DNA from 3 places in the Cupriavidus sp. R6-3 genome. Region 3 is predicted to be linked to each of the others. Evidence: predicted binding sites of a transcription regulator. Region 3 holds the regulator's gene; each other region holds the start of a gene.
What was found. The regulator HrcA, encoded in region 3, represses chaperone genes, less so after heat shock. The targets are predictions, from matches to a motif close to TTAGCACTCNNNNNNNNNGAGTGCTAA.

Region 1 (6,755 bases), on a different contig from region 3:
CCGCGCCTCAATTGATCGCGAACGGTGCCAGCATGCCGGCGTAGGCCTTCGGCAAGGGCCTGGCCCAGTCGCCGCGCTTGCTGGTGCGCAGCCGGATCGCGACCAGCGACTCGACCATCTTGACCGCCGACACCACGCCGTCGATGACCGGCGCGCCGATCGCCTCGGATATCTCCTCGCACAGGTCGGTCATGCCGGCGCAGCCGAGCACGATGCAGTCGCTGCGGTCCTGCGCCAGCGCCTGGCGGCACGACTCGGTGATGATGCGGCGCGCGTCGGAGCCTGGCCGCTCGAGCTCCAGCACCGGCAGATCGCAGGCGTGCACGTTGCGGCAGAACCGTTCCATGCCGTAGCGCTCGGCCAGATGCCACGCGATATTGCAGGTGCGCGCCAGCGTGGTGACGACGCTGAAGCTGGTGCCGATCAGGCTGGCCATGTGCATGGCGGCCTCGGCGATGCCGATCACCGGCCCGCGCGCCATCTCCCGTGCCGCGTACAGCCCCGGATCGCCGAAGCAGGCGATCACGTAGCCGTCGACGCCGTCGGCCTCGCCCAGCCGGATCTCCTCGAGGATGCCCGGCACCGACAGCGCCTCGTCATAGTGGCTCTCGATGGAAGCGGGTCCCATGCGCGGGCTGACCGCAATGATGCGCGTGTCGGGCGAGGCCACGGTGCGGGCGCATTGGCCGATCTTGTCGGTCATGCTTTGAGTGGTATTGGGATTGATGATCTTCAGCTTCATGGCAAACGTCGGGTGGTCGGATCGTCGGGGTCGTCGGATCGTCGAGGTCGTGAAGTCGTCGAGGTCGTGAAGTCGTCGAGGTCGTCGTGGCGTCGGGTCGTTGTGGCCGGTCAGGCGGCCGCGAAGAAATGCGGCATCATGCGGCGCGCCAGCACGCGGTACAGCACCAGCGCAATGCCCATGCCGATGAACCAGCTGTAGTTGGCCAGGCCCTGCCAGGCCGGCACCACCACGCACAGGATCGGGATGATGGCGGCCGGGATCATGGTGGCGATCGCCACCGGGTTGTAGCCGCGGGTGTACCAGTACTTGCCCTGCGGGCGCATCGTGTACAGGTCGTCGACGTCGACCTGCTGGCGGCGCACCAGGTAGTAGTCGGAGATCAGGATGCCGAACAGCGGCCCGATGAAGGCGCCCAGCACGTCCAGCGTGTAGTGGATGACCTGCGGGTTGTTGTACAGATTCCAGGGCGTGATGAAGATCGAGCCGACCGCGGCGATCATGCCGCCGGTGCGCCAGCTGATGTGCCTGGGCGAGACGTTGGAGAAGTCGAACGCCGGCGAGACGAAGTTGGCGACGATGTTGATGCCGATGGTGGCGGTCATGAAGGTCAGCGCGCCCAGCACCATCGCGAAGGTGCTGTCGATATGGCTGACGGTCTCGACCGGATCGGTGATCAGCTTGCCGAACACCGGCAGCGTGGCCGAGGTGGTGATCACGGTCAGCAGGGAGAAGCCGAGGAAGTTGATCGGCAGCCCCCAGAAGTTGCCCTTGCGGACCGCGCCGAAGTTCTTCGCGTAGCGGGAGAAGTCACCGAAATTCAGCATCGGGCCGGAGAAGTACGAGACCACCAGCGCGATCGCGGTCAGCATCACCGGCACCGCTTCCCAGCCGCTGTACTTGACGAAGCTCAGCGTGAAGCTGACGTTGCTCCAGCCTGCCTTGTTCACCAGCCAGATCGCCAGCAGGATCATCACCACATAGACCGCGGGGCCGGCCCAGTCGATGAACTTGCGGATGGTTTCCATGCCGGTCCAGAACACCAGGGCCTGCAGCACCCACAGCGTCATGAACGCGGCCCAGCCCAGGGTCGACAGCCCGGCGAAGCCATGCAGCTTGACGTCGGCATAGGGTGCCAGCGACGGGAAGAAATGCAGCGCCAGCACCAGGAAGGCCGAGGAGGCCAGATAGGTCTGGATGCCGTACCACGCCACCGCGATCAGGCCGCGGATCACCGCCGGGATATTGGCGCCGAGCACGCCGAACGAGGCCCGGCAGATCACCGGATACGGCGTGCCGGTGACCTGGCTGGGCTTGGCCACCAGGTTGCAGAAGAACTGCACGATGACGATGCCCACCAGCAGCGCCACCAGCACCTGCCAGCTTGTCAGGCCCAAGGCGAACAGGCTGCCGGCGGTGATATAGCCGCCGACGCTGTGCACGTCCGACATCCAGAAGGCGAAGATGTTGTAGGTGCTCCAGGTCTGCTTCTTCAGCGGCGCCAGGTCTTCGTTGGTCAGGCGCTCGTCGTACGACGGCTTGATCAGCGCGTTGCCATGGTGGACGGACGCGCTGTCCTGCAGCTCGGCGGCGGCAGGCGCGGTGGTGTGCATCATGCTTGTCTCCTCAAGGCGATGCCATGCGGTGGCCGGCGCGCGGGCGCGCCGGGCGGGCGGTGTGGATCGAATGGATCGGGAATCCGCTCTCAGGATTTGTTTGTAGACAAGATTGTCTACAAAATCGTTTGTAGTTGTGTACGGATTTGTAGATCACGCCTTGGTGATTGTCAACATCATGGCGGGCGGATGCGGGCAAACCCCGAGGAGGGGGAGGCGCGTGGCGGCGGGGCGGGGAGGCGCAGGTGGCGTTGGCGGCCTCGGGAGCGGTGGCAGGAGGCGCCGTCAGGAGGCGGTGGTGGCGCGAGGCGGCGTCGGAAGGCGGTGGCGGAAAGGGGTGGCGAGAGGCGGCGTCGGAAGGCGGTGGCCGAAAGGGGGTGGCGAGGGGCGATGGCGAGGGGCGGTGCGGGAGGCAAAGAAAAGGGCCGGGTCCTTGCGGAACCCGGCCCTTCACGCCGCCGTCCCCGCGTATGCGGGGGCCCGGCGGCTTACGGCTTGCTGCTTGCCTCGGCGTCCATCACGCGAAGGCCTGCAGCGCGCCCTTCATCTTCTTCATCGCGGCGGACTCGATCTGGCGGATCCGCTCGGCCGAGACGCCGAACTCGTCGGCCAGCTCATGCAGCGTGGCGCCGCCCGAGCCGTCGTCGTTGACCTGCAGCCAGCGCGCCTCGATGATGCGGCGGCTGCGCGGGTCGAGCTTGGTCAGCGCCTGCTCCAGGCCTTCCACCTGCATCCGGTCCTGGCGCTTGGCCTCGAGCACGCGGGTCGGCTCGTTGTGGTTGTCGGCCAGGTAGGCGATCGGAGCGAACTCCTCCTCGCCGTCGTCGACCTGGCCTTCCAGCGCCAGATCGCCGCCCGACAGACGGGTTTCCATCTCCATCACTTCTTCCGGCTTGACGTTCAGCTCGCGCGCGACCGCGTCGATCTCGTCCGGCGTGAAGGTATGGGCGCCTTGCTTGTGGCTGCGCAGGTTGAAGAACAGCTTGCGCTGGGCCTTGGTCGTCGCGACCTTGACCATGCGCCAGTTGCGCAGCACGTACTCGTGGATCTCCGCCTTGATCCAGTGGATCGCGTACGACACCAGGCGCACGCCCTGGTCCGGGTCGAAGCGCTTGACGGCCTTCATCAGGCCGATATTGCCTTCCTGGATCAGGTCCGCGTGCGGCAGGCCGTAGCCCAGGTACTGGCGCGCGATCGATACGACCAGGCGCAGGTGCGACATCACCAGCCGGCGGGCGGCCTCGACCGAGTCGTGGTCGCGCAGCTCGCGCGCGAGCCGCTGCTCCTCCTCGGCGGTGAGCATCGGAATACGGTGGACAGCCTGGATATAGCTGTCGAGATTGCCCAGCCCGGCGGGCAGGGTCAGGGCCATGCTGTTGGCGCGCTGGGGCACCATCGGCAGGGTGTTGTTCATGGTGATCGAATCGGCAGACAGGACTGCGTTCACTCAGGGCTCCTTTCGCATCCGGCGGGCGGCGTGCCCGCGTGTCGGAAGCATCAACGGCGTCGTCGCCGGCGCTTCCCACACTGCAATGCAACGCATATTAGCACTCCAGCCGGGTGAGTGCTAATTGGAGTCCGGTCCGCCGTGATAGTTCCAGAGTATCGGAGAAAATATTCCATAGCGCTTTAGGCTCGCCGGAAGGCCTCCTGCGTAACGTCGGCGGGCGCGGACATGAGTTCGTTAGAGCGTCGGCTCCGCTGCCGGTTCTGCTGCAGGGTCCATGCCATGGGGCCGCAGGGGCTACACTTGCCAGCACTGCCTCGATCCGCCCACGTCCCTGGAGTGTCAGCCATGTCCGCCATTGAACATTTGTTGAAACCGCATGTAAGAGATATCGGCGACTTCTCGGTGCGGCGTGTGCTGCCCTCCGCCGCCGCCCAGACCGTGGGGCCGTTCATCTTCTTCGACCATATGGGTCCGGTCGAGCTGCCGCCGGGGCACGGTATGGATGTGCGCCCTCATCCGCATATTGGCCTTGCCACCGTGACCTATCTGTTCGAAGGCGAAATCGTCCATCGCGACAGCGTCGGCAGCGAACAGACGATCCGGCCTGGCGACGTCAACTGGATGACCGCCGGCAGCGGCATCGTCCATTCGGAGCGCTCGCCCCAGGCCGCCCGGGACGCCGGCCCGCGCCTGCACGGCATCCAGACCTGGGTCGCGCTGCCGCGCGAGCATGAGACCGTCGCGCCGTCGTTCTTCCACCATCCGGCGGCGACGCTGCCGCAACTGGTCCATGGCGGCGCCCGCATCACGGTGATCGCCGGCGATGCCTTCGGCGCGCGCTCGCCGGTGCAGGTGTTCAGCCGCACGCTCTATGCGGCGCTGGAACTGGACGCCGGCGCCAGCCTGGCGATTCCGCCCGAGCACGAACAGCGCGGCCTGTATCTGGTCGACGGCGCCGCCGCGATCGACGGCACCGCGCTGCCGGCCGAGCATCTGGCAGTGCTGACGCCGGGCGCCGAGGCCACGGTCACCGCGCTGGAGCCGTCGCGGCTGATGCTGCTCGGCGGCGAACCGGTGGACGGCCGGCGGCATATCTTCTGGAATTTCGTCGCCAGCAGCCGCGAGGCGATCGAGGAAGCGGCGCGGCGCTGGGAGAACGACGAATTCCCGCACGTGCCGGGCGAGACCGAACGGATTCCGCTGCCGCCGCGGCGGGTTTGAAAGGCGGGCGTCGTGGTTTGCGCCCTTCTCCCGCGGGCGAGAGAGGGGCGGGGAGAGGGGCGAGAGAGGGGCGGGGAGAGGGGCGGGGGAGTGGGAAAGGCCTTGCTACAGCGGGCTGACCCAGCTGACCCGCGCGCTCTCCCGCAGGCAGCCGCGGATCGTCTCGATCTGCGTCGCGATCGGCGCCGGCACCGGCACGGCGCCGGACAGCACCTGGCGGATCCACGCCGCCGTCAGCGCCACGTCGGTGCCCGGCGGCAGCGCCGGCACGTCGGCGACCGAGCCCGACATCGGATCGACCAGCGTGCGCTGATGGCCGTCGTGCAGCCAGTCGATGCGGCTGCCGCGGCGGGCGTCGGCCACCACCTCGCCCTCGGTGCCGCGCGCCAGCAGCACGTTGGCCGGCTCGTGCGAGAAGTAGTCCGTCAGCGTTTCGCGGTATTCCGGGTGGGTGTAGCTGTAGAGCCGCAGCGCCTCGGCCGGCGTATGCGCCCCGACCGGCTGCAGCATCTTGACGATGGTGTGCGAGGAATTGCGCAGCCCGATCACGGTGCGCTTGTCGAGCAGCGCCGACAGGGCCGGCGACAGCACGTCGATCGGCAGCACCGCCAGCGGGCCGGGATCGGCATCGCCGCCGGCACCGGGCTGCGCGAGCCGCCGCGCGGCTTCGTCCACCGTCGCGCACGGCGGGATCCCCAAGGCCTCGAACAGCATGATGCTGGTGACCCGCTGATTGAATTCGCGCGTGCCATGCACCAGCACCGGGATGCCTTCCCGTGCGAGCAGCAGCGCCAGCAGCGGCACCAGATTGGGCTGCTTGCGGGCGCCGTTGTAGCTGGGAATGACCACCACCTGGCGCTCCGGCGCCGGCAGCGGCAGGCAATGCGCGTGCGCGGCCTCCAGCATGCCGGCGAGCTCGTGCGGCGCCTCGCCCTTGATCCGGTACGCCATCAGCACGGCGCCCAGCTCGAGGTCCGAGACGCGTCCGGACAGCATCGCGTCGAACAGCAGGCGGGCATCGTCGCGCGGCAGGGCGCGCGCCCCGGCGACGCCGCGGCCGATTTCCTTGATATAGGGCGCCGCGGAAAAGGCGGGCGAGGTGTCGTGGCGGTCAGCGGGCATGTCGGTGCGCTAGTGATAGGGCAATGCGGTAAGGGCGGTGCGCCAGGGGCATTGCGCGGCCATGCGCGCACAATGCGGTAGCGGCGGTGCCGCGAGGGCGGCGTGGTCAGCGCGCTTTCGGCCGATGATAGCGCGATACGCGCAGGCGGCTGCAGGCGGCGTGCAGGCGGCGCGCGGGTGCCCTCATGCCTGGATCGCGAAGCCGTCGGCATAGGCCTTCGGGTCCCGGCTGGCGTCCCACACCACGCCGTCCATCAGCTTCGCCGTGCGGAAGTCGCTGGCGGGCAGCGGCACCTGCGCGGCCGCGGCGGCCTGCCGGTAGACATCGATCCGGTTGACCTTGCGTGCCACCGCCAGATAGTCCGGGTGTTCCTTCAGCATCCCCCAGCGCTTGTGCTGCGTCAGGAACCACATGCCGTCGGACAGGTAGGGATAGTTCGCCTCGCCGTCCCGATGGAACTGCATCGCATGGGCGTCGTCCCAGGTCCTCCCCAGGCCGTTGGCATAGCGGCCCAGCATGCGGTCGAGGATCAGGTCCATGTCGGTGTCGACATAGGACGGCGCGGCGATGGTCTCCGCGGTCCGGCGCCGGTTCGACGCCGAC
Region 2 (9,841 bases), on a different contig from region 3:
CTACCGGCTCGCGCAGCTCGATCCGGTCAAGGGCGCACGGCAGCGGGCGGCATTGCAGCTCGCGGTGGAGAAGTCGGGCTACGGCAAGCGCAGGCTGCCGACGGGCCGCGCCTGGGGCGTCGCGGTGCACCAGTCCTTCGATTCGGCGGTGGCCTATGTGGTCGAGGTCTCGCTGCAGAACGGGCAGCCGCACGTGCATCGCGTGACCGCCGGCGTGCATGCCAATCGCGTGGTCAACCCGCTGTCGGCGCGCGCGCAGATCGAGGGCGGCTGTGTGTTCGGCCTGGCGATGATCCGGCCCGGGTTTGCCATCGAGATCGACAACGGCGCGGTCAGGAACAGCAACTTCGGCGACTTCCCGCCGGTGCGCATCAATGATGCGCCGCCGGTGGAGGTGCACTTCGTGCCGTCCGACGACCCGCCCACCGGGCTTGGCGAGCCGGGCGTACCAGTGATCGCGCCGGCGGTCGCCAATGCGGTGTTCAAGCTGACCGGCAAGCGCCAGCGGCAGTTGCCGTTCGTGATGGCGTAGGCGGCGGCTGCTGCGTCGCGGAAAGCGGAAGCGGTCGACCCTGGTTGGGGCCGGCCGCTTTTGTTTGCCTTGTTCAAGCGGCACGTGGATGCGGCCGTGTGTCATCCCCCGAACGCGGCTTGCCATTGCCGGATGTGGCGCCTAATGTACGGACATGGACCCCAAGCAGGAAGCCACCTTGAGCTATGCCTTGCTGACCGATCCGGCGCGTGCCGACATCTGCCGCGCGCTGCTGGAGGCCGGCGAGGACGGCATGCCCGCTGCCGACCTGGCCGCGGCGGTCGGCCTGAACTTGCGCCGCGCGGGGCGGATCTTCCAGGAGCTGCTGCAGGCGGACATCGTTGCGCTGACGGTGCGGGACCGGCAGGTCTGTTACAGCCTGAAGGCACGCCGGGAGATACGGCAGGCCCTCGGGTATATCGAGGACTCGGGGCTGTTGTCCTAGCCGCTTGAAACCTGCCGCGCCGCTGTCCGCGCCGGTGTCCGCTCCTCCAGCCGCCTCCGTCGGCACGCTTTCCGCCTCCCTTCCATCCCCCTGATCCCCCGTCGGAAAAAATTACCGCGCGCGCGCAGGATTTGCGCATCGGTCCCACGGCGCCTCGGCGTCCATATCGGTGGGGCCTCGGACGAACCCGCAGATGCCGCCAGACAGGCATGGAAGCTGCATCGATGGGCGGATGACAACCGTCATTGCCAGCGTGCCCATGAATGTGAACGTCCGTGCCACCGTACCGGCCGGGGCCATGCCCGGCCCGCCCGCCGATCCCTCGCAGACCGTCGAAGCGACGCGCGACACCTCGCTGTGGTGGAAGAGCGCCGTGGTCTACCAGATCTACCCGCGCTCCTTCGCCGATGCGAATGGCGACGGTGTCGGCGACCTGGCCGGCATCATCGAGCGGCTGGACCATGTGCGCGCGCTGGGCGCCGACACGATCTGGATCTCGCCGATCTATCGCTCGCCGATGGCCGACGCGGGCTATGACATCAGCGACTACTGCGATGTCGATCCGGTGTTCGGCTCGCTGGCCGATGCCGACCGGCTGATCGGCGAGGCGCACGCGCGCGGCCTGCGCGTGCTGCTCGACTTCGTGCCGAACCACACCTCGGATCAGCATCCGTGGTTCATCGAATCGCGCTCGTCGCGCGACAACCCGAAGCGCGACTGGTACATCTGGCGCGACCAGCCCAACGACTGGCGCGCGGCGCTCGGTGCCGGCAGCGCCTGGACCTGGGACGAGGCCACCGGCCAGTACTACCTGCACCTGTTCCTGCCGCAGCAGCCGGACCTGAACTGGCGCAATCCCGAGGTCGTGCAGGCCATGCACGGCGTGCTGCGTTTCTGGCTCGACCGCGGCGTCGACGGTTTTCGCATCGACGTCGCGCACTGCACCGGCAAGGACCCGACCTTCGCCGACCATCCGCGCTGCCTGGCGGGCGAGCCGCTGGCCGACTTCAACGACGACCCGTACAGCCACGAGGTGCTGCGCGGCATCCGCAAGCTGGTCGACAGCTATCCCGGCGATCGCGTGCTGGTCGGCGAGGTCAATATCCGCTCGACCGCCACCGTGGTGCAGTACTACGGGGCCGGCGACGAGCTGCACATGTCGTTCAACTTCCCGCCGCTCGATGCGCCCTGGGACCCGGTGGTGTTCCGCACCTGCATCCGCGAGGTCGATGCGCTGCTGCAGCCGGCGCAGGCGTGGCCGACCTGGGTGCTGTCGAATCACGACAACGAGCGCCATCGCACCCGCTACGGCGGCTCGATGCGCCGCGCCCGCGCCGCCGCCGTGATGCTGCTGACGCTGCGCGGCACGCCATTCATCTTCCAGGGCGAGGAACTGGGGCTCGAGGACGTGGTGGTCGAGCCGGGCCAGCGCGTCGATCCGGGCGGACGCGACGGTCCGCGCGGCCCGATCCCGTGGGACTTCGCGCCGCCGCATGGCTGGCGCGCGGCCCGCACCTGGCTGCCGTTCCCGCCCGAGGCCGCGACGCTGTCGGTGCAGTCGCAATGGTCGCAGCCCTCGTCGATGCTGCATCTGTACCGCACGCTGATCGAGACGCGCCGCGCCAGCCCGGCGCTGCGCCTGGGCAGCTGGGAGGAATTGCCGTCGCCGCCCGAGGTGCTGGCCTATCGCCGCCGGCATGGCGACGACGAGCGCGTGGTCTGCATCAACTTCGCCGAACGGCCGCTGCCGATCGATCTCGAGGGCGACTGGCGCGTCGCGATCGACAGCCTGCCGGAAGGTCCGGACCGCCGTTTCGACGGCATGCTGCAGCCGGAGCAGGCCGTCCTGCTGGAGCCGCTGCATCGGCCACGGCCGCAACCGCAGCAACAGCGGCAGCCGCTGCAGCCGTAATCGATGCGGGCGGCGCGGCACCGCGCGCCCGAGGTCGCCGTTCAATCGTCAGGAAGGAGAGTCCATGCGTTCGCTCTGGTACCGCAATGCGATCATCTACCAAATCGACGTCAGCGTATTTCGCGACGGCAATAACGACGGTTGGGGCGATCTCCAGGGTTTGACGGCGCATCTCGAATACCTGCGCGGGCTCGGCGTGACCTGCATCTGGCTGTCGCCGTTCTACCAGTCGCCGTTTCGCGATGGCGGCTACGACGTCACCGACCATCTCGCGGTCGACCCGCGCTTCGGCGACCTGGCCGACATGGTCGCGCTGCTGGAAAAGGCCGAGGAACTCGGTATCCGCGTGATGGTGGAACTGGTGGCGCACCACACGTCCGATCAGCATCGCTGGTTCCAGGAGGCGCGGCGCGACCGCAATTCGCCGTACCGCGACTACTACGTCTGGGCCGACGAGCCGGAGGAGACCCACGTCAAGCCGATCTTCCCGACCGTCGAGGACAGCGTCTGGACCTGGGACGAGGAGGCGGGGCAATACTACCGGCACGCCTTCTATTCGCATCAGCCCGATCTCAATATCGCCAACCCGGCCGTGCGCGCCGAGATCGAGGACATCATGTCGTTCTGGCTGCGGCTGGGCGTATCGGGATTCCGCATCGACGCGGCGGGACACATGATCGACGGGGCGAAGGAGGCGGACCCGCGCGACGACGGCTTCTGGCTGCTGAACGACCTGCGCGCGTTCGCGACGCTGCGTCGTTCCGACGCGGTGCTGCTCGGCGAGGTCGACGTGCCGGCCGAGGACTACGCGCGCTACTTCGGCAAGGGCCATCGCCTGACGCTGGTGTCCAACTTCTTCCTGAACAACTTCCTGTTCCTGGCGCTGGCGCGCGAGCGCGCCGAGCCGATCGAGCGCGCGCTGCGCGAGCAGCCCGACCCGCCCGAGCGCGCGCAATATGCGGTATGGGTCCGCAATCACGACGAGCTCGACCTGGAGCGGCTCAGCGAGGCCGAGCGGGAAGAGGTGATGCAGCGCTTCGCGCCGGACGAGGACATGCGCGTCTACAACCGCGGCATCCGCCGCCGGCTGCCGCCGATGCTCGATGGCGACCAGCGCCGCATCGCGCAGGTCCATGCGCTGCTGTTCTCTCTGCCGGGCACGCCGATCCTGCGCTACGGCGAGGAGATCGGCATGGGGGAGGATCTGTCGCAAAAGGAACGCCACGCGGTGCGCACCGCGATGCAATGGTCCGACGAGGTCAATGGCGGCTTCTCGCCCGCCGATCCCGACTCGCTGCCGGTGCCGGTGATCCGCGAGGGGCCGTTCGCCTACGACAAGGTCAATATCTACGAGCAAACGCTGCGCGACGATTCGCTGCTGGCCAGGACGGGCAAGATGATCCGCGCGCGCCTCGGCATGCCGGAGATCGGTTACGGGGAATGCACGGTGATGGACGTGGGCTGCCCGGCGGTGCTGGCGCTGCGGCACGAACTGGATGGACAGGTGGTCTTCACCTTCGCCAATCTGTCGGGCCAGGACGTCGAGGTGGGGCTGCCCGATGTCGAGGTCGGCGAGCTGCGCGACATGCTGGTCGACGGCCCGTATCCGCCGCAGCAGAACGGGGCCCATGCGCTGAAGCTGCGTGCCTACGGCTATCGCTGGCTGCGGCAGCGGCCGTGCTTTGCGCCGTGATCGTCGACACGGTGGACGGCCTGGACACTGCCAATCCCGCCACTGGCGAACAACAAAGGAGAAACCGATGGAAGCGATCGGACAACGGCGCTGGGTGATTGCCGAAGGCTATTTGCCGCCGACCGACCCGGCCGCGAGCCGGCAGTTGAACAGCCACGAGGCGGCCTGCCTGCTCAATACCGGCGATACCGAGGCCAATGTCACCGTGACGATCTTCTATGCCGACCGCGAGCCCGTGGGCCCCTACCGGCTGACGGTACCGGCTCGCCGCACGCTGCATCTGCGCTTCAACGATCTGCGCGACCCCGAGCCGATCCCCGAGGACACCGACTACGCCAGCGTGATCGAGTCCGACGTGCCGATCGTCGTGCAGCACACCCGGCTCGATTCGCGCCAGGCCGCGCTCGCGCTGATGACCACGCTGGCCTATCCGGTTCCGGCAGCGGCCGGCTGACGGCCACTGCCGGCCACTGTCGTTCACCTGACGACCAGAACACGACCAGAACACGACCGGAACACGACCAGAACACGACCAGAACACGACCAGAACACGACCGGAACACGACCAGAACACGACCAGAAGACGACCGGCCCATCCCCAATCCCGCCCAGGAGTCCGCCATGCCCTTGATCGGCTATCACGCCTCGCACGAACAGTTCTCGCCGGGCGATCTGCTGCGCTACGCGCGTGCCGCGCAGCTGGCCGGCTTTAACGCGCTCAGCAGCTCCGACCACTTCCATCCGTGGAGCGAGCGGCAAGGGGAGAGCGGCCATTCCTGGTCCTGGCTCGGCGCCGCGATGGCGACCGTCGATCTGCCCACGGGCGTGGTCGCGTGCCCGTTCGGCCGCTACCACCCGGCCGTGGTCGCGCAGGCCGCGGCGACGCTGGAGGCCATGTTTCCGGGCCGCTTCTGGATCGCGCTGGGCACCGGCGAGGCGCTGAACGAACACATCACCGGCCGGCCGTGGCCGTCCAAGGCCGAGCGGCAGGCCATGCTGACCGAATCGGTGGACGCGATGCGCGCGCTGTGGCGCGGCGAGGAGGTGACGCACCACGGCAGCATCGTGGTCGATCGCGCGCGGCTCTATACGCTGCCGCAGCGTCCGCCGCCGATCTTCGCCGCGGCGCTGACCGCGCAGACCGCGCGCTGGGCGGGGCAGTGGGCCGACGGCCTGATCACGATCTCGGCCCCACGCGAGACCATGCGCGCGGTGATCGATGCCTTCCGCGAGGGCGGCGGCGAGGCCAAGCCGGTCCATATCCAGGCCAAGATCGCCTATGCCGACCCCACCCAGGGCGACGAGGCGGCCCGCCGAATGGCCTACGAACAGTGGCGCACCAATGTGTTCGACAGCGAAACGGCGGCGAACCTGGCGACCCCCGCCGAATTCGATGCCCGCGCGCGGACGGTGTCGCCGGACGACATCGAGCGCGCGGTCCGCATCTCCTGCGACGCCGCGCAACAGGCGGCCTGGCTGGCCGAGGACCTGGCCATGGGCGCCGACGCGGTCTTCCTGCACAACGTCTGCGGCAACCAGCAGGCCTGGATCGACGCCTGCGCGCAGACGGTCTTGCCTCAGCTGCGGGGCGGGGCCTGAGCCTTCCGTCTCCTCCGTGAAGGGGCCGGTGTCTTCAGTCGAAAGGCGAAAATCGCCGGGGCGCCGCTTGCAAGAGGGACGACGGTAGAGGGAGATCGGCTCCCCGGGCGACATCCGCCTGAAAAAATACCGGCCGCACAATATAAGAGACAATGCCCGTCCGGCCTTGCCCGGCGCGGGGCCGCGACGTTTTTCCTTCCTTTCCGCGGGTAAACCCGTATTCAGACCTCGTCTTGAAAACCCGAAACCCCGTCCCTATAATTAGCACTCGCCGGGTGCGAGTGCTAACAGCGTGCTGTAGCCTGCATCCGGCGTCCGATTTCAAGGGTCTCCGCACTCCCGCGGTGGCCACTTTGCAAATAAATGCTCACTTGTACTAAGGAGTCCGTATGAATCTGCGTCCTTTGCACGACCGCGTGATCGTCAAGCGTCTGGACAACGAAACCAAGACCGCTTCCGGCATCGTGATTCCCGACAATGCTGCCGAGAAGCCCGATCAGGGTGAAGTGCTGGCCGTCGGCCCGGGCAAGAAGGATGACAAGGGCGCCTCGATCGCCCTCGACGTCAAGGTGGGTGACCGCGTCCTGTTCGGCAAGTACGCCGGCCAGAGCGTGAAGGTGGATGGCCAGGAACTGCTGGTCATGCGCGAAGAAGACATCATGGCGGTCATCAACAAGTGATGTCGCTGTCCGGGCGCCGCGCGTCCGGAACCCCTGGGCGCCTCGGTTCCGCCGCGGCGGCAATCGCGCCCGGGACATTTCCCGTACAGAATTCTGGAGATCTAGAACATGGCAGCTAAAGACGTAGTGTTCGGCGACAGCGCTCGCCACAAGATGGTCGAAGGCGTGAACATCCTGGCCAACGCGGTCAAGGTGACCCTGGGTCCGAAGGGCCGCAACGTGGTGCTCGAGCGCAGCTTCGGCGGCCCGACGGTGACCAAGGATGGTGTGTCGGTCGCCAAGGAAATCGAGCTGAAGGACAAGCTGCAGAACATGGGCGCCCAGATGGTCAAGGAAGTCGCTTCCAAGACCAGCGACAACGCCGGTGACGGCACCACCACCGCGACCGTGCTTGCCCAGTCGATCGTGCGCGAAGGCATGAAGTACGTTGCCGCCGGCATGAACCCGATGGACCTGAAGCGCGGCATCGACAAGGCCGTTGGTTCGGCTGTCGAAGAGCTCAAGAAGCTGAGCAAGCCGACCACGACCAGCAAGGAAATCGCCCAGGTTGGCGCGATCTCGGCCAACAGCGACGAAGTGATCGGCAAGCTGATCGCCGAAGCGATGGACAAGGTCGGCAAGGAAGGCGTGATCACCGTCGAGGACGGCAAGTCGCTGGCCGATGAGCTGGAAGTCGTCGAGGGCATGCAGTTCGACCGCGGCTACCTGTCGCCGTACTTCATCAACAACCCGGACAAGCAAGTCGTCCAGCTCGACAACCCGTTCGTGCTGCTGTTCGACAAGAAGATCTCGAACATCCGCGATCTGCTGCCGGTGCTGGAGCAAGTGGCCAAGTCGAGCCGTCCGCTGCTGATCATCGCCGAAGACGTCGAAGGCGAAGCGCTGGCGACCCTGGTGGTCAACAACATCCGTGGCATCCTGAAGACCGCCGCCGTCAAGGCGCCTGGCTTCGGCGACCGCCGCAAGGCCATGCTGGAAGACATCGCCATCCTGACCGGCGGTACCGTGATCGCCGAGGAAGTCGGCCTGACGCTGGAAAAGGCGACCCTGCAAGACCTGGGTCAAGCCAAGCGTGTCGAGATCGGCAAGGAAAACACCATCATCATCGACGGTGCCGGTGACGCCGCCGCGATCGAAGGCCGTGTCAAGCAGATCCGTGCCCAGATCGAGGAAGCGACCTCGGACTACGACCGCGAAAAGCTGCAAGAGCGCGTGGCCAAGCTGGCCGGCGGTGTTGCGGTGATCAAGGTCGGTGCCGCCACCGAAGTCGAAATGAAGGAAAAGAAGGCACGCGTCGAAGACGCGCTGCACGCCACCCGCGCTGCCGTTGAAGAAGGCATCGTCCCGGGCGGCGGCGTGGCCCTGCTGCGTGCCCGCGCTGCGATCTCGAGCCTGACCGGCGACAACGCCGACCAGAACGCCGGCATCAAGATCGTGTTGCGCGCGATGGAAGAGCCGCTGCGCCAGATCGTGCTGAACGCAGGCGAAGAAGCTTCGGTCGTCGTGGCCAAGGTCATCGAAGGCAAGGGCAACTTCGGCTACAACGCCGCCAGCGGCGAGTACGGCGACCTGGTCGAGATGGGCGTGCTGGATCCGACCAAGGTGACCCGCACCGCGCTGCAGAACGCCGCTTCGGTCGCATCGCTGATGCTGACCACGGACTGCGCGATCGCCGAAACGCCGAAGGAAGAGTCGGCGCCGGCAATGCCGGGCGGTATGGGCGGCATGGGCGGCATGGACGGCATGATGTAATCACGCCGGCCGTCGGCTTCGGCCGACTGCCCAGACTGCCGAGACGGCGCGAGTCGTCGCTTCAGTCGAAACCCCCGCGGGTGCAAGCCCGTGGGGGTTTTTGTTTTGGGGCTTCCTTCCTTGCCGGGGCAGAGCGTATGGGGCGGTCGGGATGGCTGACGGGTGCGGGATTATCGGCGGCTCTTCCCTGTCCCCAACCCGAGAGAAGGCCGCGAGAACCACAACCGACCCTCACACCTCCACCACATACCCCCAATCGAACTTCGCATTCTCCAGCGCCCCGTCGCCGCGCCGCACATAGCCGCGCGGGTTGCAGACCACGCGCGCGCGGTCGACGCGGTAGTCGAAGCTGGTGTGCGTATGGCCATGGATCCACAGGTCGGCGCGCTGGACCAGGTCGGGCCGGCGCGAGATGAAGCCGGCCGAGGCGAGGTCGTGCGCATAGCGCGGGTCGAGGCTGCCGAGGTCCGGCGCATGGTGGGTGACCACCACGGTGGCGCCGTCGAAGGGCTTGTCCAGTTCGCCGGCCAGCCACGCCGACTCGGCGCGATGGCGCGCCAGCGCGTCGGCGGGCGTGAAGCGGCGGATGCCACCGTGCCCGCCGCCGCGGCCGTCCGCGCTGTCATCCGCGCTGTCGTGCGCGCCGCCGTCCTCGCCGCCGTCCGCGCTGTCGTCCTCGACCGAGATCAGCCGGTGGTCGAGCATCACCCTGGCGCAGGCCTGCATCGCGTCGTCGATGCGCTCGCGGCCGAACAGCGCGTAGTCGGCCCACCATGTCGTGCCCAGCACGCGCACCGGCGCCTGGCCCGGCAGTTCGAACACCGCCACGCCGCCGGTCAGCAGATGCACCTGCGGATGCGCGGCCGCGGCGGCGGCCATTTGCGCATCGACCCGGGTGAAGGTGCTGTCGTAGTACTCGTGATTGCCCGGCACATAGACGATCGGCCCGCGCAGGTGCCGCGCCGCCCAGTCGATGCCATGGCGGCCATTGGCGATGTCCCCCGCCAGCACGACGACATCGGCCTCGCAGTCGGGGACCGTTTCGGGGGTATGGTGTTCCAGGTGCAGATCGCTCAGAACGCGTAGCTTCATGCCGCCTCCAGCCGGCCTCCAATGGGCCTGTGCCTTCGGAGTGTTCAGCATGCGGCGGTACCGGTCAAGTGCGCGGGTTCCCGCGCCGCGGCGCGGCAGAACGACTCCCAGCGAAAAAGCCCGGACCGGGTCCGGG
Region 3 (6,054 bases):
TTGGCAACCGCCGCGGCGAACTGCCCGATGCCATGCCAGCCGGTGGCGCGGCCGAGCTTCTTGCCGCGGTGGAAGAACATGAACACCGGGATGCCGTACAGCCCGAAGCGCCGTCCCAGCGCCGGATAGGTGTAGACGTCGGCATGCAGCCAGTGCAGATCGAGCTGGCGCAGCGGGTCCGGATTGGCCAGCATGGCCTTCTTGGCCATCTCGCAGTTGTAGCAGTCCTCGCCCCAGAAGAACACGCAGACCAGCTTGTCGCCGGCGGCGGCGAGCGCGTCGTCGATGGTGTCATGATCGACCGCGCGCATGCCGAAGGCCTCGAACGCGCGGTGATCCGTATGGGGCGCCGGCGCTGCGCCGAACGGGTAAGGCATCGCATTTCTCCACAAACGAGAACGCCCGGTGCCGAAACGGCGCCGGGCGTGGCTGCGCATCGGAGGCAGGCCGGTCTGCCCGCCGACCCTTACTTCGGCGCAGCCACCGTCACCAATGCGGGCCGCAGGACCCGGTCCGCGATCAGATAGCCGCGTTGCAGCACGGCCACCACCGTATTCGGTTCCTGCTCCGAAGGCACCATCGAAATCGCCTGGTGCCGATGCGGGTCGAACTTCTCGCCGACCGGATTCAGTTCGACCATGCGGCCCTTCTCGAAGGCGCTGGCCAGCTGCTTGGCGGTCAGTTCGACCCCCTCGCGCAGCTTGGCGATATCGCCCGACCCATCGGCCAGCGCGGCCTGCAGGCTGTCCATCACCGGCAGCAGATGCTCGGCGAAGCTCTCGATGGCGAACTTGTGGGCCTTTGCCACGTCCTCCTGCGCCCGGCGCCGGATGTTTTCGGCCTCGGCGACGGCACGCAGATACAGATCGTAGTTCTCGCGTGCCTTGGCTTCCTGCTCGGCCAGCTGTGCGGCGAGCTGGGTGGCCACGTCATCCGCGGCTGCGGCGGGCTCGGTCGTCTGGTTCGGCGTTGCCGGTTGCGCGGCTTGCGCTTCGGCGGCCTGGTCGGCGGGCGAGGTCGGCGGCGTGTTGGATGGCGTTTGCTTCTGGTCTTCCATGTCGATCCGTTTCAGAACAAGTTGCGGCCGCACCGGCGGTCCGCCTGGGGTCAATCGGAATTCAGCTGGCAACTGGTGGCGCCAAGCCGATATTTCAAGAGCGGATGGACATCTGCAGGAAACATCAGCTTACAAACTTAAACCAGTGCTGCGGGGAGTGAAATTGCTTTGCCGCAGTGCAGCTTCTAAGATAAATCCAAAAAAACGACAAAACTGCCGGGGTGCCGTCCCATATTGAAGTCTTTCCTGCCGGGGTAAGGCCATGCGCAAGCTGCCGAAGCCGTCGAACAAAACGCCGAAGTTTTCGCTCTTCACCCTGCTGGTACTTCTTTCGCTGGCGGCCCTGACCGTCTTCATCTGGCTCTCCGACGGACTGACCCCGCGCGACAGCGTGGCAGGCGGCGCCGATCCGGCGCTGCGCCAATACATCATCCAGTATTCCCGCTGACACACGGCCCGCCCGCGCGGGCCGTGCCGCTTCGGTTCACCCTTTCAGATCCTCGATGCGGCGGCGGTCCCGCTTCGTCGGGCGCCCCTGCAATTGCGACGCCGGCTCGACATGCAGACGCCGCCGTTCGGCCTCGGCGGCGCGCCGCGTCCGGCTTTCCTCGGTTTCCTCGTAGAGCGTCTGGGCGACGGAGGCCGGCCCGCGGGCCGGGGCGACGCCCTTGACCACCAGCTCCCAGCGCTGCTGATGGGCGTCGATGCGTATCGTGTCGCCCGGCTTGACCTCCCGCGAATTCTTGCATGGCTGGCCGTTGACCTCCACCCGGCCCCGCTCGACGGCCTCCGCCGCCAGCGAGCGGGTCTTGAAGAAGCGCGCGCACCACAGCCACTTGTCGATGCGCTGGCGCGCATCGTCCTCGTATGACGGATTCATGCCGCCGCCCCCCTTGCCTGCGCCAGCGAGCGCCTGGCCTCCAGTTCGTGCGCGTGCGGCAGCCGCAGGGGCCAGCCCTGCATATGCTGCAGCGCAATCTCCGACAGCGCGGTGATCCAGAACGGCGCGTCATTCAGGCACGGAATGAAGTGGAACTCCTTGCCGCCGGCGACCTTGAATTCGGACTGCCCTTCCATCGCGATCTCTTCCAGCGTCTCGATGCAGTCGGCCGGAAAGCCCGGGCAGAACACGTCGACCCGCGCGGTGCCGACCTTGCCAAGCTCGGTCAGCGTCGGCGCGGTATAGGGCTGCAGCCACTCGGCCTTGCCGAAGCGCGACTGGAACGTGACCTGGTACTGGCCGGGCTGCAGACCCAGCGCCTCGCCCAGCATGCGGCCGGTCTTCAGGCATTCGCAGTGATACGGATCGCCCAATTCCAGCGTGCGCCGCGGCACGCCGTGAAAGGACAGGATCAGGCGGTCGCCGCGCGCGAAATCGGGCGGGCCGTGCTGGGCCCAATAGGCGCCGACCTGCTGGTGCAGCGCGCCCAGGTAGGCCGGATGATCGTGGAAATGCTTGACCAGCCGAAGCTCGGGCTGGTTGCGCCATTCGCCGAGCACGCGGAACAGCTCGTCGAAGGCGGTCGCGGTGGTGGTGCCGGAATACTGCGGGTACATCGGCAGCGCCAGGATGCGCTCGCAGCCCTGGCGCCGCAGCGCCTCCATCACGGATGGGATCGACGGGTTGCCGTAGCGCATCGCGCAGGCCACCGTCACGTCGTGTCCCTGCTGCGCCAGCAACTGCTGCAGCGCATGCGCCTGCCGTTCGGTGTGGACCAGCAGCGGCGAGCCGGTCCGGTGGGCCTCGCGCAGCCAGATCGATTCGTACTTGAGCGCCGACGCGCGCGAGCGCAGCGGCAGGATCAGCCCGTACAGCACCGGCAGCCAGGCCGCGCGCGGAATCTCCACCACGCGCGGATCGGACAGGAACTGCTTCAGATAGCGGCCGACCGCCTTCGGGGTCGGCTCGTCGGGCGTGCCCAGATTGATCAGCAGGATCGCCGTGCGGGGCGCCTGCCCATGCCGATAGGCCGGTTCTGCGGTAAAGGTCATAGGGATTCCGGTATCGCTGGGGCGCGAAGGCCGCCCTGCGCGTGGCGGCCCGCCCTGGCCGCCATCAGTTCTGGCTGCTCAGCGCGCTCGACAGCAGCCGCGCGGTGATATCGACGATCGGGATCACCCGGTCATAGGCCATCCGCGTCGGGCCGATCACGCCCAGCGTGCCGACGATCTGGCCGTCGACCTCGTACGGCGCGGTGATCACCGCCATGTCCTCGAGCGGCACCAGCCGGCTCTCGCCGCCGATGAAGATCTGCACGCCCTCGGCATGGCTGGACACATCGAGCAGCTGCAGCAGGCTGGTCTTGTGCTCGAACACGTCGAACAGCCGGCGCAGCTTGTCCATGCTCGAGGCCAGGTCCTCGACCTCGAGCAGCTTGCGTTCGCCCGAGATATAGACCTGGTCGTCCTCGTCGGCCATCGCGCTGCTGCCGGCCTCGACCGCGGCCTGCATCAGTTCGGACATGTCGATGCGCAGCGCCTTCAGTTCGTCGCGCAGCCGCTCCCGCACCGTGTCGAAGCGCATGCCGGCGTAATGCGTGTTGATGAAATTGGCCGCCTCGACCAGCTGCGACGCGCTGTAGGGCAGCTCGGTCTGGATGATGCGGTTCTGCACGTCCCCTTCGGGCGTCACGATGATCAGCAGGATGCGCTTGTCGGACAGCCGCATGAATTCGATCTGCCGGAACGCCTGCGCGCGGCGCGGGGTCATCACCACGCCGGCGAACTGCGACAGGTTCGACAGCGTGCGCGCGGCGGTGGTGATCATCCGCTGCGGGCTCTGTTCCTGCGCGCCGAGTTCGCCCTGGATCAGCCCGGCCAGCTTGGTGCGGTTGAACTGGCTGTCGAGCGGCTGGGCCGTCAGCATGGTGTCGACGAACAACCGGTAGCCGCGCGGGGTCGGAATGCGCCCCGCCGACGTGTGCGGGCTGGCAATGAAGCCCATCTCCTCCAGGTCCGACATCACGTTGCGGATGGTCGCCGGCGACAGGTCCAGTCCCGAGTACTTCGACAGCGTACGCGAGCCGACCGGCTGCCCTTCGGCGATGTAGCGCTCGATCAGGGTCTTGAGAAGGGTTTTCGCTCGTTCGTCCATGGTGTCCCGATTTTACGCAAGTTTTGCGCGCCGGGGCTCGCGCTGGCACTCGCCCCCCGCCCCGTGCTGACAATGGTCATGGCGGTATGGTCTAATCCGGGCATGTCTGCACACCCCAAGTCCGGCGCCGCGCACGCGCCCTTTCGCACGGTCGCCCTGGTCGGCAGGTATTCGACCGCGGGCATCGAGGGCCCGCTCGAGGAACTGGCGGCCTGCATCCTGCGCAACGGCCAGGACGTGGTGTTCGAACGCGAGACGGCGCTGGCGACCGGCCTGACCGACTACCCCGCGCTGTCCGCCGAAGAGATCGGCCGGCAGGCCGACGTCGCCGTGGTGCTCGGCGGCGACGGCACGCTGCTCGGCATCGCGCGCCAGCTGGCCGGCTTCTCGGTGCCGCTGATCGGCGTCAACCACGGCCGCCTCGGCTTCATGACGGACATCCCGCTGGAGGATGTGCAATCGGTGCTGCCGGCCATGCTCAGCGGCCACTACGAGCCCGAGAACCGCATGCTGCTCGAATCGCGCGTGATCCGCGACGAGGGCGTGATCTTCTCCGCGCTGGCCCTGAACGACGTGGTGGTCAATCGCTCGGGCATCTCCGGCATGGTCGAGCTGGCGGTCTCGGTGGACGGCTACTTCATGTACAACCAGCGTTCGGACGGCCTGATCGTGTCGACGCCGACCGGCTCGACCGCCTATGCGCTGTCGGCCGGCGGGCCGATCCTGCATCCGACGCTGTCCGGACTGGTGCTGGTGCCGATCGCCCCGCATGCGCTGTCGAACCGGCCGATCGTGCTGCCGCACGACGCCGAGGTGTCGATCGAGGTCGCCACCGCCCGCGATGCCAGCGTCAACTTCGACATGCAGTCGCTGACCTCGCTGCTGCCCGGCGACCGCATCGTCGTGCGCCGCTCGGCCAGGACCATCAACCTGCTTCACCCGGTCGGCTACAACTACTACGCCACGCTGCGCAAGAAGCTGCACTGGCACGAGTACCCGACCGAAGACAACCGGCTCTGAGCGCCAGCGCACCCCGCCGGTCCCGATCCCTCCCAAGTCACCGCCGCCTTCCGTCTCCCAAGATGCTGCGCAGCCTGTCCATCCGCGATTTCGTCATCGTCGACACGCTCGACCTCGACTTCACCGCCGGCTTTACCGTGTTCACCGGCGAGACCGGTGCCGGCAAGTCGATCCTGATCGATGCGCTCGCGCTGGTGCTCGGCGAGCGCGCCGATGCCGGCGTGGTGCGCGAGGGCGCGGCGCGCGCCAGCGTCAGCGCCACCTTCTCCACGCACCCCGCGCTGGACGCCTGGCTCAACGAGCAGGCGCTGGCCGAGGACGACGGCAACGTGCTGCTGCGCCGGGTCGTCGATGCCAACGGCCGCAGCAAGGCCTTCATCAACGGCAACGCCGCCACGCTCGCGCAGCTGCGCGAGGTCGGCGACCAGCTGGTCGACATCCACGGACAGCACGCCCACCAGCTGCTGCTGCGGCCGGACGCGCAGCGGCTGCTGCTCGACGCGCACGCGGGCCTGACCGCGCAGGCCGCCGCGGTGGCCGAGGCCTGGCGCACATGGCGGGCCTGCGTGCGCCAGCGCGAGGCCGTCGAACAGCAGTCGCGCGAGATGCAGCTCGAACGCGAGCGGCTCGAGTGGCAGGTCGGCGAGCTCGACAAGCTGGCGCCGCAGGCCGGCGAATGGGAAGCGATCCAGGGCGAGCACAAGCGCCTGTCGCATGCGGCCAATCTGCTCGAGGGCGGCCGCGCCGCGCTCGATGCGCTGTCGGAGGCCGACGGCGCGGTGCTGTCGGCGCTCAATGCAATGGCGCACCGGCTGCGCCAGCTGGCCGAGGTCGACCCCGCGCTCGCCGATGTGGTGACCGCGCTCGAAGCGGCCGAGGTGCA

Region 1: a site for HrcA is predicted at 3,903-3,929, ahead of rpoH (RNA polymerase sigma factor RpoH). Genes of this name have one in related genera too.
Region 2: a site for HrcA is predicted at 6,443-6,469, ahead of groES (co-chaperone GroES). Genes of this name have one in related genera too.

Annotation. Positions count from the first base shown of each region.
Region 1 covers NZ_JCBAJO010000220.1:199-6,953, forward strand. Annotated here, with positions in the region: gene AC6EI8_RS22005 (aspartate/glutamate racemase family protein) at 8-742, opposite strand; gene AC6EI8_RS22010 (NCS1 family nucleobase:cation symporter-1) at 853-2,358, opposite strand; gene rpoH (RNA polymerase sigma factor RpoH) at 2,876-3,772, opposite strand; gene AC6EI8_RS22020 (pirin family protein) at 4,154-5,029, shown strand; gene ybiB (DNA-binding protein YbiB) at 5,135-6,151, opposite strand; partial or broken gene AC6EI8_RS22030 (CmpA/NrtA family ABC transporter substrate-binding protein) at 6,335-6,755, opposite strand, start outside.
Region 2 covers NZ_JCBAJO010000039.1:13,297-23,137, forward strand. Annotated here, with positions in the region: gene AC6EI8_RS09630 (xanthine dehydrogenase family protein molybdopterin-binding subunit) at 1-532, shown strand, start outside; gene AC6EI8_RS09635 (winged helix-turn-helix domain-containing protein) at 687-977, shown strand; gene AC6EI8_RS09640 (alpha-amylase family glycosyl hydrolase) at 1,210-2,889, shown strand; gene AC6EI8_RS09645 (alpha-amylase family protein) at 2,954-4,582, shown strand; gene AC6EI8_RS09650 (sensory rhodopsin transducer) at 4,650-5,036, shown strand; gene AC6EI8_RS09655 (TIGR03885 family FMN-dependent LLM class oxidoreductase) at 5,204-6,181, shown strand; gene groES (co-chaperone GroES) at 6,571-6,861, shown strand; gene groL (chaperonin GroEL) at 6,970-8,613, shown strand; gene AC6EI8_RS09670 (metallophosphoesterase) at 8,845-9,705, opposite strand.
Region 3 covers NZ_JCBAJO010000241.1:809-6,862, reverse strand. Annotated here, with positions in the region: partial or broken gene AC6EI8_RS22730 (thioredoxin family protein) at 1-377, opposite strand, end outside; gene grpE (nucleotide exchange factor GrpE) at 467-1,057, opposite strand; gene AC6EI8_RS22720 (hypothetical protein) at 1,320-1,505, shown strand; gene AC6EI8_RS22715 (RNA-binding S4 domain-containing protein) at 1,542-1,937, opposite strand; gene hemH (ferrochelatase) at 1,934-3,049, opposite strand; gene hrcA (heat-inducible transcriptional repressor HrcA) at 3,114-4,151, opposite strand; gene AC6EI8_RS22700 (NAD kinase) at 4,254-5,171, shown strand; partial or broken gene recN (DNA repair protein RecN) at 5,234-6,054, shown strand, end outside.